Regions from separate parts of the Massilia sp. LjRoot122 genome, predicted to be linked through region 2. Evidence: predicted binding sites of a transcription regulator. Region 2 holds the regulator's gene; each other region holds the start of a gene.
What was found. Region 2 encodes sigma-54, which starts transcription at its own class of promoters, with help from an activator protein. Its sites were predicted from a motif close to TGGCANGNAANCTGCTTT; they were not measured.
Positions count from the first base shown of each region.

Region 1: a site for sigma-54 is predicted at 2,052-2,069, ahead of ACSQ25_RS23050 (TldD/PmbA family protein). Genes of this name have one in related genera too.
Region 3: a site for sigma-54 is predicted at 1,126-1,143, ahead of ACSQ25_RS23235 (PEP-CTERM sorting domain-containing protein). Genes of this name have one in related genera too.
Region 4: a site for sigma-54 is predicted at 2,662-2,679, ahead of ACSQ25_RS06465 (PEP-CTERM sorting domain-containing protein). Genes of this name have one in related genera too.

Region 1 is NZ_CAXUPB020000001.1:5,220,240-5,224,222, forward strand. Features, by position in the region: gene ACSQ25_RS23045 (TldD/PmbA family protein) at 1-252, opposite strand, end outside; gene ACSQ25_RS23050 (TldD/PmbA family protein) at 266-1,900, opposite strand; gene ACSQ25_RS23055 (class I SAM-dependent methyltransferase) at 2,283-3,083, shown strand; gene ACSQ25_RS23060 (trypsin-like peptidase domain-containing protein) at 3,211-3,983, shown strand, end outside.
Region 2 is NZ_CAXUPB020000001.1:5,092,928-5,096,910, reverse strand. Features, by position in the region: gene lptA (lipopolysaccharide transport periplasmic protein LptA) at 1-186, shown strand, start outside; gene lptB (LPS export ABC transporter ATP-binding protein) at 183-965, shown strand; gene ACSQ25_RS22420 (RNA polymerase factor sigma-54) at 965-2,437, shown strand; gene hpf (ribosome hibernation-promoting factor, HPF/YfiA family) at 2,496-2,849, shown strand; gene ACSQ25_RS22410 (enoyl-CoA hydratase/isomerase family protein) at 2,989-3,983, shown strand, end outside.
Region 3 is NZ_CAXUPB020000001.1:5,271,123-5,275,105, reverse strand. Features, by position in the region: gene ACSQ25_RS23240 (helix-turn-helix transcriptional regulator) at 106-1,026, shown strand; gene ACSQ25_RS23235 (PEP-CTERM sorting domain-containing protein) at 1,180-1,788, shown strand; gene ACSQ25_RS23230 (LamG-like jellyroll fold domain-containing protein) at 1,953-2,660, shown strand; gene sodC (superoxide dismutase [Cu-Zn] SodC) at 2,748-3,269, shown strand; gene hpaR (homoprotocatechuate degradation operon regulator HpaR) at 3,278-3,787, opposite strand; gene ACSQ25_RS23215 (bestrophin family protein) at 3,905-3,983, shown strand, end outside.
Region 4 is NZ_CAXUPB020000001.1:1,477,780-1,481,762, forward strand. Features, by position in the region: partial or broken gene ACSQ25_RS06455 (hypothetical protein) at 163-306, opposite strand; gene ACSQ25_RS06460 (GNAT family N-acetyltransferase) at 748-2,010, shown strand; gene ACSQ25_RS06465 (PEP-CTERM sorting domain-containing protein) at 2,730-3,395, shown strand; gene ACSQ25_RS06470 (MaoC/PaaZ C-terminal domain-containing protein) at 3,447-3,983, opposite strand, start outside.

The sequences.
Region 1 (3,983 bases), 130 kb from region 2:
GCGGCGCACGGCCTTTTCCAGCGACTTGTCGTCGAACTCGTTGATGGTGGCGGTGCCCTGGCGCTTGCCGAAGGCGACCTGCACCTGGATCTGGGTGTCGTCGGCCAGGCCGGCGGTCGACACGGCATTGCGGGCGAAGCGGATGTTGCCGATGCGGCTGCCTTCGACGTTGACGATGCACTCGTCGGCTTTCGAGAGCGACAGCACGCGGTCGGTGATGCGCTTGGTCTGTTCCTGGGTCAGGATGCTCATGGGGTCCTCTGCCTTAGCCGATCTTGCGGGCGGTGTTGATCACGTTGATGCCGTTGAAGCGCGTGGTCGACGAACCGTGCGAAACGATACTGATCTGCGGCGGCTGACCTTTACCGTCGAAGAAGGAACCGCCCATGCGCCAGTCGCGCTCGTCGCAGATGGCCGAGCAGGCATTCCAGAATTCCTGGGTGTTGGCCTGGTAGGCGACGTCTTCGAGCATCGGGCCGATCTTGCCGTCCTTGATCTCGTAGAACAGCTGGCCGCCGAACTGGAAGTTGTAGCGCTGCTGGTCGATCGAGAAGGAGCCGTCGCCGACGATGTAGATACCCTTCTTGATGTCCTTGACCATCTCGTCCGGGGTCAGCTTCTTCTTGCCCGCGGCGAGCGAGACGTTCGGCATGCGCTGGAACTGCACCGAGTTCCAGGAATCGGCGTAGGAGCAGCCGTGCGATTCCTTTTCGCCGATGATGTGGGCCTGGTCGCGGGTGGCCTGGTAGTTGACCAGGACGCCGTCCTTGATGATGTCCCACTTCTTGGTCTTGACGCCTTCGTCGTCGTAGCCCACGCAGCCGAGCGAGCCCGGGGTGATCTTGTCGGCGTACAGGTTGACCATCGGGTTACCGTACTTGAATTTCTTGGTTTCCCACTTGTCGAGGGTGGCGAAGCTGGTGCCGGCGTAGTTGGCTTCGTAGCCGAGCACGCGGTCCAGTTCCGTCGGGTGCCCGACGTTCTCGTGGATGGTCAGCCACAGGTGCTCCGGCGACAGCATCAGGTCGTACTTGCCCGGGGTGACCGACTTGGCGGTCAGCTTGGTCTTGGCGTCGCGGCCGGCGGCGCGCGCATCCTCGATCAGGTCATACGAACCGGTGTACAGGGTGGCGACGCCGCCCGCGGCCTTGATCTTGTGCTCGGGGCGCGCATCCAGGTATTCGTAACCCATGCCGACCGGCGCACCCAAGCCGGACCGCGAGCGGAACTTGCCGGTGGTCTTGTCCACGGCGGTAGCCTGGAACGGGGCCCACAGGCGGTGCACGTCCTGCTCGATATAGGAGCCGTCGGTGGACGCGAAGTACTTCTGCTGGTTCACCTGGAACAGCATCGAATTCATGAAGGTCGCGCCGCCGTCCATGCCGGCCTTGTTGGCGGCGATCAGCAGATCCGCCTTCTCCTTGATCGGCACCGTGCGCCAATCCTTCTTGATCGGCGTGGCCCAGGATACCTCTCCCACGCCCTTCACCGGTGCAAGACGCACCGGTTCGGACTGCAGCTTGGCATTGGCCTTGGCGATCGCCACCGCCTGGCGCGCCGCGTTGGCGATGCCGTCGTTCGACATGTCCGAGGTGGCGGCGAAGCCGTAGGCGCCGTTCGCGATCACGCGCACGCCGATGCCGGCCGACTCGGTATTCGCCACGTTCTCGACATTCAGGTCGCGGGTCGTGATGAACTGGTTCAGGTAGCGGCCGATGCGCACGTCGGCGTAGCTGGCGCCGGCCTTGGTGGCGGCGTTCAGCGCGACGTCGGCCAGCGCTTTCTTGGCGGCCGTGGGCATCGAGCTGAGCAGTTCTTCCGCGGCGATCGCACGGCTGAAGGGGACGAGCGTGGTAGCAAGCGCCAGGCTGCTGAAATTGAGAAAGGTACGGCGTTCCATAGAGTCTCCTGAAATCAAGCTACTTCTGGGCAGCGGTCCCGCCTTGTGGTGCGGTCCGCTATTCGTATTTACGGCGCAAATGAAGGGTCTTCACCGGACCGATGCAGCCTCGGCAAACTTGTCAACCTTAGCAGCAACTTGAGCTTTTGAATAGGCAATTGTTGTGCCATGACAAAGCGTCTTTTAAGTGCATGATTTGGTGGGTGTCCGCTGTCCGGCGCGAGTGTCCGCGGGAGTGTCCGGGTGTCCGCTGCGGACACATTTAAGAACGAAACGTATGCATATACAGGCAGTGCTTGACTGTCCGCCAAGTGTGGCCGATCATCAGCGCGGCGGCGGCGTCCCGCCCGGCCGCGCACAACACGATGGAGACTTCACACCGATGAAACGACTGATCCTGACCGCGATGCTGGCCACCGGCCTCGCCGGCGCCGCCGGTACCGTCCTGGCGGACGACGCCCTGAAAGCCGCCATCGCGGGTGAACACCGCAGCGCCGCCAACAAGGCGCGCGACGCGGCGCGCCACCCCTACGAAACCCTGAGCTTCTTCGGCATCAAGCCGAACATGACGGTGGTGGAGCTGGCGCCCTCGGGCGGCTGGTACACCGAGATCCTGGCTCCCTACCTGCGCCAGAACGGCAAGCTGATCGGCGCTGGCGAAGAGATCGCTCCGGAGAAGCGCTACGGCATGGCCTTCAAGAAGAAGCTCGATTCAAACGCGGCGATCTACGACAAGGTGGTCCCGAGCATCTTCGAACCGCCTGCGCGCTACCAGATCGCGGCGCCGAACAGCGTCGACATGGTGCTCACCTTCCGCAACCTGCACAACTGGGTCGGCGGCGGTGAAGACGCGCTGAAGACCACCTTCAAGGAGATCCACAAGGTCCTGAAGCCGGGCGGCGTGCTGGGCATCGTCGACCACCGCCTGCCTGCCTCGATGACCCAGGATGCCAAGGCCTCGAGCGGCTACGTGCACGAAGCCTGGGTGATCAAGCAGGTCGAAAGCGCGGGCTTCAAGCTGGCGGGTAAATCCGAGGTGAATGCCAATCCGAAGGACACCGCCAACCACGAAAAAGGCGTGTGGACCCTGCCGCCGGTGCTGGCCAACAAGGACAAGGACCGCGAGAAGTACATGGCGATCGGCGAGAGCGACCGCATGACGCTCAAGTTCGTGAAACAATAAGCTTCACACCGGGGGGCGGCGCCTCCCGGTGACGATTCGTGTATTTCCTTAGGCGGCGAGCGTGTATATTCTTGCGATTCGTACCATTCGCAACATTATTCGCACGTTTGAGCCACCGAAGGAATCCATGAAAACCGCACGCCTCGCAGCCGCCGTGGCATTCGCCCTGGCAGGCCTCGTCCACGCACAGGACACCACCCTTCCTCCAGCCCCCACGCCCGAGACGCCCCCCTCGCAGGCGGTCGCGACCCCGTCGGCCACCAAGGCGCCGGCCTTGCCGGCCATCGAGAACTCGGTGGTCAAGATCTTCGCCACCGTGCGCCGTCCCGACCCGTACAAGCCCTGGGCCAAGCAGTCGCCGGCCAACGTCACCGGCTCGGGCGTCATCATCGAGGGCAAGCGCATCCTGACCAATGCCCACGTGGTCGGCTATGCCAGCCAGGTCGAGGTGCAGGCCAGCCAGTCGGGCGACAAGGTGTCGGCCAAGGTGATCGCGCTGGCGCGCGGCCTGGACCTCGCGGTGCTCGAATTGGAAGACCCGTCCTTCTTCGACAAGCGTCCGCCGGTACAGCGCGCGGCCGTGCTGCCGGACGTGCGCGAGGCGGTGTTCGCCTACGGCTATCCGGTCGGCGGCAATTCGCTCTCGACCACCCGCGGCATCGTCTCGCGCGTGGAGTTCGTCGGCTACGGTTCGTTCAGCTCCGGCCTGCGCATCCAGATCGACGCGCCGATCAACCCGGGCAACAGCGGCGGCCCGGTGATCGCCGGCGACAAGATGATCGGCCTGGCCTTCTCGATGGCAGCCAACGCCCAGAACATCGGCTACGTGATCCCGAACGAAGAGATCGAGTTGTTCCTGAAGGACGTGGCGGACGGCCGCTACGACGGCAAGCCGCTGCT
Region 2 (3,983 bases):
CGCGAGCTGGAGAGCGGCCGCATGACCAACGAGATCAAGGGCCCCTTCATCTCCTACGACAACCGCCGCGAAGTCGCGCAGGTGCGCAACGACGCCAGCGGCGCCAGCAAGGTGGGCGGCGGCCGCGGCACCCTGATCATCGCGCCGCGCCGCACCACGGCGCCGGCAGAAGGTGCCAAGCAATGACGGCATCCATGACGGCGGCGATGACCTCGGCGGGCGAGGGCTGCAGCACCCTGATCGTCAAGGGCCTGCAGAAGAGCTACGGCAAGCGCCTGGTGGTGCGCGACGTGTCGCTGCAGGTGGAGTGCGGCGAAGTGGTCGGCCTGCTCGGCCCCAACGGCGCCGGCAAGACCACCTCCTTCTACATGATCGTCGGCCTGGTGCCCTCGGACGCCGGCACCATCGACATCAACGGCACCGACATCTCGAGCCTGCCGATCCACCGGCGCGCGGTGCTGGGCCTGTCCTACCTGCCGCAGGAAGCCTCGGTGTTCCGCAAGCTGACGGTGGAAGACAACATCCGCGCCGTGCTGGAACTGCAGCGCATGGACGGCAAGCCGCTCAGCAAGGACCAGATCAACGAGCGCCTCGACACCCTGCTGGCCGAGCTGCAGATCGAGAAGCTGCGCGAGAACCCGGCGCTGTCGCTGTCGGGCGGCGAACGGCGCCGCGTCGAGATCGCGCGCGCGCTGGCGACCAATCCGCGCTTCGTGCTGCTGGACGAGCCATTCGCCGGGGTCGACCCGATCGCGGTGATCGAGATCCAGCGCATCGTGCGCTTTCTGAAAGAGCGCAACATCGGCGTCCTGATCACCGACCACAATGTGCGCGAGACGCTCGGCATCTGCGACCGCGCCTACATCATCAACCAGGGCGCGGTGCTGGCCTCGGGCCGGCCTGACGACATCATCGCCAACGAAAACGTGCGGCGCGTCTACCTCGGCGAACACTTCAGGATGTAATGAAACAATCCCTGCAGCTCCGCACCTCGCAGCACCTGGCGCTCACGCCGCAGCTGCAGCAGTCGATCCGGCTGCTGCAGCTGTCCACGCTCGAACTGCACCAGGAGATCGAGCAGATCCTGCACGACAACCCCTTGCTCGAGCGGCTCGACGATCCGCTCGACCGCTCGGTGCGCCTGCTGGCCGACGGCGCCATCAACAGCGCGCCGGCGAGTGGCGAAGCGCCGGCGCCGCAGCCGGCGGCCGAAGAAGGCGCCAAGGCGGAAGGCGAGGGCTTCGATGAGGGCGGCAGCGAGGGCGAGCGCGGCGAGGCCGACAGCGACTGGGGCGGCGAGGGCGGCGGCGCCCGCAGCGGCGACGACGAGGATGGCCGCCCGCAGCTGGAAGCCGGGAGCATCAGCTTGCGCGAACACCTGGCCGAACAGATCCGCATGTGCGCTTGCACCCAGCGCGACCGCGCATTGGCCGAGCTGGTGATCGACGCGCTCGACGACAACGGCTACCTGGAAGAGCCGCTCGACGAGATCCATGCGCGCCTGCCGGAAGAACTCGAGATCGAGATGGACGAGCTGCGCTGCGCGCTGGCGCTGGTGCAGAGCCTCGATCCGGTCGGCGTCGGCGCGCGCAGCGCGGCCGAGTGCCTGGCGCTGCAGATCCGCCGTATGCCGGGCGTGCCCATGGTAACGCGGCGCCTGGCCCTGAAGATCGTCGAGGGGTATTTGACCTGGTTCGCCCAGCGCGAGTACACCAAGCTGAAGAAGGCGCTCGACTGCGACGACGAAGACCTGCGCGAAGTGCAGGCCGTGGTCCGCCAGTGCAATCCGCACCCCGGCGCGGCCTTCGGCGCGGGCGTGTCCGACTACGTGGTGCCGGACGTGATCGTGCGGCGCGCCAAGAGCGGCTGGGCGGTGTCGCTGAATCCGGACGTGATGCCGAAGCTGCGCGTGAACTCCCTGTACGCCAACCTGCTCAAGCAGGGAAAGAGCGAAAGCCAGATGGGCGCACAGCTGCAGGAAGCCAAGTGGCTGATCAAGAATATGCGCCAGCGTTTCGACACGATCCTGCGTGTCGCCGAGGCAATTGTCGAGCGCCAGCGCAACTTTTTCAGCCACGGCGCGGTTGCCATGCGCCCTCTTGTTTTGCGTGAGATAGCTGATACACTAGGCCTACACGAGAGCACGATCTCACGTGTAACCACGCAGAAATACATGCTGACCCCGCACGGCATGTTCGAGCTGAAGTACTTCTTCGGAAGCCACGTCGCCACCGAAGCGGGGGGAGAAGCCTCCTCGACGGCGATCCGCGCACTCATTGCGCAATTGACAGGAGCAGAAGACCCTAGGAACCCATTATCCGACAGCAAGATCGCGGAGATGCTCGGGGAACAAGGTATGGTCATCGCGCGCAGGACGGTTGCCAAGTACCGTGAAGCGCTCAAGATTCCGCCCGTCAGCCTCCGCAAATCCCTGTAAAGCTACTGCCCACTCTCACCTTGTGGCGCGGGCAGGGCACCTTCCCTAAGGAGTGTGTATGAACCTCACAATCAGCGGCCACCATCTCGAAGTCACCCCCGCCATCCGTGAATACGTTCAGAATAAGCTCGAGCGCATCACCCGCCATTTTGATCACGTGATCGACACCCACGTGTTCCTTGCCATCGATAACCTCACCGAAAAAGAAAAGCGGCAAAAGGCCGAGATTAACCTTCAGGTATCGGGCAAGATTTTGCATGTGGCAAGCGCGGCGCAGGATCTGTACGCAGCGATCGACACGCTGATGGACAGGCTGGACAGGCAGGTTCTGAAACACAAATCCATGCTTCAAGACCATAACCACGTGGCGCACAAGCGCCTTCCGGACAACGGAGAAGCCGCCGCCGCGTAAATAACGGGCGACCGCACACCAGCAAGGGCGTCTGAGGGGACGCCCTTTTTGCGTTTACTGCGCTTGTTACTTTTCGACGCTTCCAGTTTTACGCAGGTGTTCTGTAGAATGCATGTCTTTTCGACCACAGCACACCATCATGACCGATACCGTCCTGACCCGCGTCGCCAACCGCACCGGCGTCATCACGCTCGACCGGCCGAAAGCCCTGAACTCCCTCTCGCTCGACATGGTGCGCGCCCTGACCGCCATTTTGCTGCAGTGGAAGGATGATGCGGGCATCGAGGCGGTGGTCATCACCAGCAGCAGCGAGAAGGCCTTGTGCGCCGGCGGCGACATCCGCTTCTTCCACGAGATGGGCCAGGTCGGCCCGACTGGCGGCAGCGCCCTGCTGGAAGATTTCTTCACCGAAGAATACGCGCTCAACCACCTGATCCATTTCTACCCGAAACCCTACATTGCCGTGATGGACGGCGTGGTGATGGGCGGCGGCATGGGCATCGCCCAGGGCGGCCCGGACTGCGGCCTGCGCATCGTGACCGAGCGCACCAAGATGGCCATGCCCGAGGTGAACATCGGCCTGTTCCCGGACGTCGGCGGCAGCCACTTCCTGTCGCACGCGCCGGGCCAGCTGGGCCAGTACCTGGGCCTGACTGGCCTGACGATCGGCGCGGCCGACGCGCTCTACGTGGGGCTGGCGGACGTGTTCGTGCCGGGCGCCGAGCTGGCCGGCCTGATGGCGCTGGTGGAGTCGACCCCGGGCGCGCAGCTGCCGGCGTCGATCCGCAGCTTCGCGTCACAGTTTGCCGCGCAAGCGGGTGCGAGCGAGCTGCAGGCCCAGCGCGCCGTCATCGACGCGCATTTCGGCGCCGCCACGGTGGGCGCGATCATGGCATCGCTGGCGCGCGACGAGAACCCGTTCGCGCAGAAGGCCTTGAAGGCGATGCGCCAGCGCTCGCCCTTGATGATGTGCGTGACGCGCGAACTGCTGCTGCGCGGGGCCGCGCTGGACGTGGCGGACTGCCTGCGCATGGAACGCAACCTGGTGCGCCGCAACTTCGAGCACGGTGAAGTGCTGGAGGGTGTGCGGGCGCTGGTGATCGACAAGGACAACCAGCCGAAATGGAATCCGGC
Region 3 (3,983 bases), 180 kb from region 2:
CAATATTGTTGAATCTTCGACATCTTTACCTGAGCTGTGTCCCGTAAAAAGAACAGTCGCCAGTGGGCGCGCCTGCGAATCCTGTGTTCCGGCGGCCTGCACCTGATGACCCTCATCCCCGATGCGCTGGACCTGGTGCGCGAGCTGATTCCCAACAGCGCGTCCCAGCTGTTCCTGCTCGCCCAGCAGTCGCCCGAAGACCTGCACGAGGCCAACGTACTGGGCGTGCTGCCGCCGCCCAACGGCTACTTCTATGGCGACTCGGTGGACTTCGGCATGCCCCCGGCGGAGGCGCGCGCACGCGCGGCCCACGTGCTCGAAGCGCGCCTCGGGCCGGCCGCGAATCCGGTCGGCACCCTGACCCTGCTGCGCGACGACGGTCCGCCCTTCGACATGGACGACGAGGAAGACCTGGGACGCGTCGCCAATTACTTCGACCATGCGCTGCGCAATGCGGCCGTGGCCGGCAACGGCTTGTCAGGGGTGATCGAGGACGAGGCCATGCTGCTGGCCACCACCAATGGCGACATCCTGTTCCTGAGCGATTCGGCCGGCGCGCTGCTCGGCCAGCTGGCCTCGCAGGAGCAGCAGGTGTTCGACCGCCGCAGCCTGCCGCCGTTCTGCCTGCGTCTGGTGGAGTCGGTGGTGTACGGCGAGCGCTATCCGTGGCGCCTGCCGGCGGGCACCCTGGAGCTGGCCGGCGGCGTGCTGGAAGCGCGCGCGCAGTGGATGAGTGCCGGTTCCTATGACGCCATCCATAGCCGCACCGTCGGCATCTTCCTGAAGTTCGTGGTGCCGATGCCGCTGCGGATCTGGCGTGCGCTGGGCAGCGTCGAATTGTCGCCGCAGCAGATGGAAGTGGCCTTCTGGATGGGCCTCGGCGGCGGACGCGAAGCGGCCAGGAGCCGCATGGACGTCAGCGACGCCGTGCTGCGCGACTGCGTCAAGGCGGTCTACGAGAAGTTCGGCTGCACGTCAGAAGCCGGGCTGCTGGCCATTCTGCGTCCCGTAGTCTCGCGCATGTAAGCCGGCTGGCTGGCTCCACTGTCGGTAAATTTAACACCCTGGCCGCCGGGCTGGCCCGCCGCAGGCGCAAGTGGCTGAAAGTATAGAAATATTTATTGCTGGCATTGATTTTGCTATCCCTCTGCTCATCAATAAAAACCTGAGGAGAGATCCATGTCGATCAAGCGTCTGCTGATGTCCACTTTTGCAACTGTCCTTCTTGCCGCAGCCGGCAGCGCCTCCGCCGCGCCGTTGCTGCAGTATGCCAGCACGGTCAAGGGGTTCAGCTCGGAATACGGCACCGGCGACAACAGCTGGAGCTCGCGCCAGGTGCTGGGCGCGCCGAACACCTTCGGCTATGGCGACATCGGCACCTCGTGGGCGCCGCGGCCGCGTGACGGCACGCTGGAGTACATCTCGGTCGGCTTCGACACCGCCGTCTTCGCCACCGGCGCCACCATTCGCGAAACCTGGGGTAACGGTTTCGTGTACCAGGTCGACCTCATCGATACCCTCGGCAACCTGCACCAGGTCTGGAGCGGCGTCGACCCCAGCACCGCTGGCGCGCCCTACGATTTTTCGATCTCGTGGGATGCCACCGCCTTCCTCGTCAATGGCCTGAAGGTGTACGTGAACACCTCGCTGTCCGGCGATTGGGAAGAAATCGACTCGATCCAGCTGGCCGGCAATGCACCCGCCCAGGTGCCCGAGCCGACGTCGCTGGCCCTGATGGGCGCCGGCCTCGCGCTGTGCGGCGGGCTACGCCGCCGCCGCCGCGCCTGATTCGCCACGCACGCTTGCGCAGGAAGCAAATGCCCCGGCCCGTGCCGGGGCATTTGCTTTGGGCTGCGTCCCCGTTCCCGGTGGACATCCCCCACGACAGGGGGTGGAATGCAGTTGTTTCATTTTTTATCATACCGTCCATACCCACATGAGGACGACACGATATGAAACCGCATTCCCTGATCGCCGCGGCGCTGCTGGCAGCCGCTGGCGCCAGCCACGCCGGGCTGATCCACCAATACGAGCTGAATGGCAAGCTGAACGACGCGAAGAACGGCGACCCCTTGATTGCGCTCGGCGGCACCCTGGGCCCGAGCGGCTATGCGTTCACCGAGAACAAGGGGCTGGCGCTGCAGTATGCGCTCGGCTCGGTATATACGATCGACATGGTCTTCAAGCTTTCCAGGAATGATCTCAACTACCAGCGCCTGCTGAATTTCCAGTATGCGACGACACCGGACGACGGCATGTACGTCTCGACCGACCACTTCTGCTTCTACCGGGGCAGCTGCCTCAACGGCGCGACCTTCGCGCCGCAGCAGAGCATGCGCCTGACCCTCACCCGCGACAGCAACGCGCTGGTGACTGCCTACTACAACGGTGCGGAGATGTTCAGCTTCGACGACAGCAGCGGCATCGGCCAAGCCAATCTGGCTGGCGACCGCAAGCTGAGCTTCTTCAAGGACAACGGCGCCGGCGAATACGCCACCGGCTCGGTCGACTTCATCCACCTCTACGACAACGCGCTGACGAAGCAGGAGGTCGCCGCGCTCGGTTCCGCCGACGTGCCGGAACCGGCATCGGTCGGCCTGCTCGGCGCCGGCCTGGCGCTGCTCGGCTGGACGCGCCGCCGCCGGCAGTGCGCCGCATAAGGAGCCGCTCCGGAACATCCCCCATCCAAGGGGATGGAATACACTTGCGGGACTGCTTATCATCTCAACTACACAAAGGGGTTTGACATGAACATTCGATGGATGTGCGCCGTCCTGCTGGGCGCCACCTGCGCCGTTGCCAATGCCGCCGACATGAAGGTCACCATGAAGATGGCGACCGACAAAGGAGCGGGCGCTGAGGTCGGCACCGTGACCATCAGCGAGACGCGCCATGGCCTCGTGTTCACGCCGGCGCTCACCGGGCTGCCGGCTGGCCTGCATGGCTTCCACGTGCATGAAAACGGCAGCTGCGGTCCGAACCAGAAAGACGGCAAGACGGTGCCCGCGGGCGCCGCCGGCGGCCACCTCGATCCCAACAAGACCGGCAAGCACGGCCTGCCTTGGGGCGAGGGCCACCTCGGCGACCTGCCGGCCTTGAGCGTCGACGACAAGGGTGCGGCCACCAACCCGGTGCTGGCGCCGCGCCTGAAGCTGGCGGACGTCAAGGGCAAGGCCCTGATGGTTCACGCCGGCGGCGACAACCACGCCGACCACCCGGCGCCGCTCGGCGGCGGAGGCGGGCGGATGGCCTGCGGCGTCATCCAGTAAGCATCGAGCTACTGCCCTGGCCCGCCCTGTGCTGGCTGGACTGAACGAGGCGGCAGCTCCACCTGGGGCACCGGCGTCGCCTGCGCCGCGATGAAGCCACTCAGCGCATTCGACAGATCGTCGAGCACCGGCTTGCCCCAGGCCTTTTCCATCAGCCGGTACTGGCGCTCGATCAGGGGCGCGATCTCGTCGAACAGGCGGTCGCCCTTCGGCGCCAGCCTCACCATCACCCGGCGCGCATCCGCCGCCACGCGTTCGCGCCGCACCAGCTCCATTTCTTCCATGCGCGCCAGCACGCCCGCCATGCTCGGGCTCAGGATCTGGCACAGTTCGCACAGCTCGCGCGGCTCCAGTTGTTCGTGCGCGTCCAGTGCGCGCAGGATGCGCCACTGCTGCTCGGTCACGCCGAAATGGTTCAGCACCGGGCGGAAATGCGACATCAGCGCATCGCGCGCCATCAATAGCTGCTGCGGCAGGTCGCGGTTGGTGATGCGGCGTTGACGGCGGTGGGGGAACAAGGGGAAGACTCCATTCTTTGGTTTGATGAGCTTGACTCGCTAACATATTAGTGATTAACTTACGAACATGTTAGCGAATATCGGCCTGCGCCGGTATCTTTTTTCAAGCGGACGACCGTGATTATCCGAGACAGGCCCTCCGGCCTCAAGCTGTTCCTGCTGCTGCGCGGTTCCGTGCTGCCGCGCATCCTGCCCA
Region 4 (3,983 bases), 3.6 Mb from region 2:
TGAAAGTCAGACCTGACCCCGGCTCGGACCAGACCTGACCCCGGCTCGGACCTGACCCCGGCTCGTGTCTGAAAGTCAGACCTGACCCCGGCTCGACCACACCAGCGCCGAGCCGCATCAGAACGCAGTGCCTGGAAATTCGGTTGAGACCGTGTCTGAAAGTCAGACCTGACCCCGGCTCATGAAAGTCAGACCTGACTCCGGCTCGGACTCCGGCTCGGACCAGACCTGACCCCGGCTCGGACCGATTCGGCGCACGAAACCGATACCTGCAAGTGCGATCGACAGCAAGGCAATGCTGCCCGGTTCCCATCTATGGGGTCAGGTCTGATATTCATACACGAGCTCTACGTTGGTCTTCAGGCGTTACCCACCAGCGCCGAGCCGCATCAGAACGCAGTGCCTGGAAATTCGGTTGAGACCGTGTCTGAAAGTCAGACCTCACCCCGGCTCACCTGACCCCGGCTCACCGGCTCGACCAAAAGTCAGACCTGACCCTGGCTCGACCGGCTCCCTCTTGTCAGCACGCCCAGTCGAAAGCTTCTCGACATGTGGCTGTGTCTACTTGAATTGCTATAAAAATTAGACAGGTCTTGCTAAAAAAATAATTTCAAGCTAGCATGCTTTTACTCTTCAGTAAACATGGACTTTTGATCAAATATCACTGAGCGATGGCCACGCTGGCGCAGGCCCCACATTACTTCGCAACCGATTAATTGCTATTTAATAAAATATAAATCAATCGCTATGGAAAAACTTGCACCGGGTTTGGATGTTGCCGAAGAATTTCTGCGTGGCGTCGATCATCTGGGAGGTAAGAATAAGCCCACACTGGATGCGGCGAGAAATCCGTTTTTTGTCGAAGCTATCCAGGCCCATGACTTGGGTGATGATCACCCCTTGCTCGCGCTGTGGACGGGACTGCTGGCTCTGGGCAGCAGTCCCGAAAAGCTTTACCAGTCACCACAGTTCTTCCGTTATGCCCTAAGCGAGGAACAGGAAGGTTCGAGCACCCTGGCGCTGTATGTAATCCGTCGTAGATCGGATCATGCATGTATCGGAATCATTCCGATCCGGAAGACCGATCAGCAAATCACATTCGCACTCGGTCCCGTCCGGCTTTTCACTCGGAAACTGCGCGCGCTGCAAATCATGGGCAGCGTTCCGTTATTGGATCCGAGCGCGCCCGCCCTGGCGGCTGATCTATTCAAAAGCTTGCTGGACTCCCATCCGGATTGCCAGCTACTGTCAATGCAAGCCGTACCGGCCGAAGAGGTGCCGGCGCTCGAGTCTCTCCCTCGGTTGTCCGCGTTCGTCCATAATGGATTGCGCGACTGCCATACGCTTCCTTTGCCGCAGGACTTCAATACCTACCTGCAGAAATTCAGTTCGAAGAAGCGTTATAACCTGTCGCGCCAAGTGCGTCTTCTGGGCGAGCAGGCCGGTAAAATCCAGCTCTGTCGGATTGAAACACCTGCGCAGGTACCCATGCTGATCGAAGCAATGCAGGAGGTATTGCCCCCGCATCATTCAGGACAATTCGTACGCCAGACGCGCCTCGAGCTATTGGCGCAGCACGGGATCCTGCATTCCTATGTCGTGCGCTGCGGAAGCCAGAACGTTGCGTTCATATTCGCCTTGCGTTCGGATGAGGTCTGGCACGTCCACAAGATTGCAGCTTTAGCCAAGTATCAGAGCCTGTCGGCTGGAACGAGCACTGTGCATCTGGCGTTGGAAGATATCATTACTCACTTCTCGTTCAAGCAAGCTGACTTCGGCTATGGAACGCCCAACCATGAATTCCGTGCCACGCATGTCCTGCAGTCGCGTGCTATGGTTTTGCTGTGTCGGTCGCGCAGTTTAACCGCCTGTCTGCTTGCCACGCACGCCGGGTATCAAAGAGCGTCAGGCTTATTGATCACGTCGATCAAGGCAGGCCTGCGTCATGTCAAGCAGCGCAGGCGCGCCGGCTCCAGGCAACAATCCGAAGAATTGAAGCGTGGGCTTTGAATAGTGGAGGCAGCTGTCCCGTCCGCTGAGCGCCTGTGCTGCCACGATTTGTCAGGACAGTGGGCAATTCCCGGTCAAGGCAAGTTGCTTGTCCACGACGATAGCGAACTGTGCATTTCACATCTATGCACATCTACATCTATGGGGTCAGGTCTGACATTCATACATCTATGGGGTCATACATCTATGGGGTCAGGTCTGACATTCATACACGAGCTCTACGTTGGTCTTCAGGTTTTACCCACCAGAGCCGAGCCGCATCAGAACGCATTGCCTGGAAATTCGGTTGAGACCGTGTCTGAAAGTCAGACCTGACCCCGGCTCGGACGCGCGGCTCCGCTGCCTGCGTGCTTCTGGAGACCTGGACGCTATCCAGGAATGAGTTTCATGAGATTTCGAGCCGGTGCGAGCCGCGCTCATAGGGTTGAGGCCGAGTCTCAATGTCAGACCTGACCCTGGCTCGTGACCCTGGCTCGGACCCTGGCTCGCAGATGCTGCTGCCCGGTCATGTGGAGGGTAAGCCAGGACAGGGAGGGAGACATGCCTCCAGTGTCGGAAAATTTTACATCGTCAATACCGTTCGCCAGCGAGTTCCAGAAAAAAACCTGTTCGTACAAGGACTTAGGTTTCCAGTAACAATCATTTTCCAATTGGCATGTTTATTGCTTCATAGAAGATGTTTCTGCCTTCACCTACTGACATACATAAGAGAGATAAGCATGCCGTCCAAACTGAAAATCGTTTTCGCCCTTCTGTCGAGCGCCTTCGCAGGCAGCGTCTTTGCCGCTCCGATCGTCCTTGATTTCGAAGGCGTCGGTGATCTGGCGCAGATCAACAATTACTACAATGGCGGGACCGACAGCAGCGGGAATAGTGGTCCCAACTATGGCATCGCCTTCAATGCGAACGCACTCGGCCTGGTGGATAGTGATGTAGGTGGGAGCGGCAACATCGCCAACGAGCCGTCGGGCAATACCGCAATGTTCTTCCTCAGTGGCAGTCCGATTCTCAATTACGCCGCAGGTTTCAGCACTGGCTTCTCGTTCTACTATAGTTCGTCCATCGACGCGGTCATCAGCCTTTACTCAGGCCTGAACGCGACCGGCGACCTGCTCGGCTCGATCAATCTGGCAAACCAAGCCGGCAATGGCTGCAATGGCGACCCGAGTGGCACTTACTGCAACTTCACGGCAGCAGGCGTGAACTTCAACGGTGTTGCCCATTCGATCGACTTCGGCAGCGCCCAGAACTCGATCGCGTTCGACGACATCACCTTCGGCGCTGCGACTCCAGGCGTGGACGTGCCGGAGCCGGGCACCCTGGCACTGATGGCATTGGGCCTGTTCGGCGCCGGCGCCGTACGCCGCCGTTTCGGATTGCGCTGATCCGATCTGCCGCCAATCGCGATCTTGCGTTCCGGCGAGCTCGCGGCCGCTTCACGGCAGCCGCGTCGCGCCGGTCCCGGTGAATAGATAGTTACCCGTCACCGCTAGCCTGGCGTCGGCTTTCACTACGAAGTCCCCTGTGTCGGCATGGGCCGACAGCGACGCCGTAGCGCCCAGGCCGATCGGTGCGCGAAAGCGGCAGTCGATACGGGTGGCGTGCCGGCCACCGTGGCTTTCCAGGGCGGCGCAGCTTGTAGCCAGCGTGTGCATACCGTGGATGATCGGGGCACGCATCCCCATCAGGCGGGCACTCCAGCGGTACAGGTGAATCGGGTTCCAATCGCCGGACAGGCGCGCATAGCGACGGCCTGCCGTGGCGTCAAGCGTCCATTGCGCTAGCGGTGCGCCGGGCAGGTCAGCGACGACTTCGGGCTGCTTGGCGCCGCCACGCTCGCCGCGCCGGATCAGGTAAGTGCTGGTGCAGCTGAACACCGGCGCGCCATCCGCGCTGCCCGTGGTCTCGAGCACGCAGCGCCGGGCGCCGCTGGAAGAGGGTGGCAGCAGGCGCAGCACGGTCCGCAGCACGAG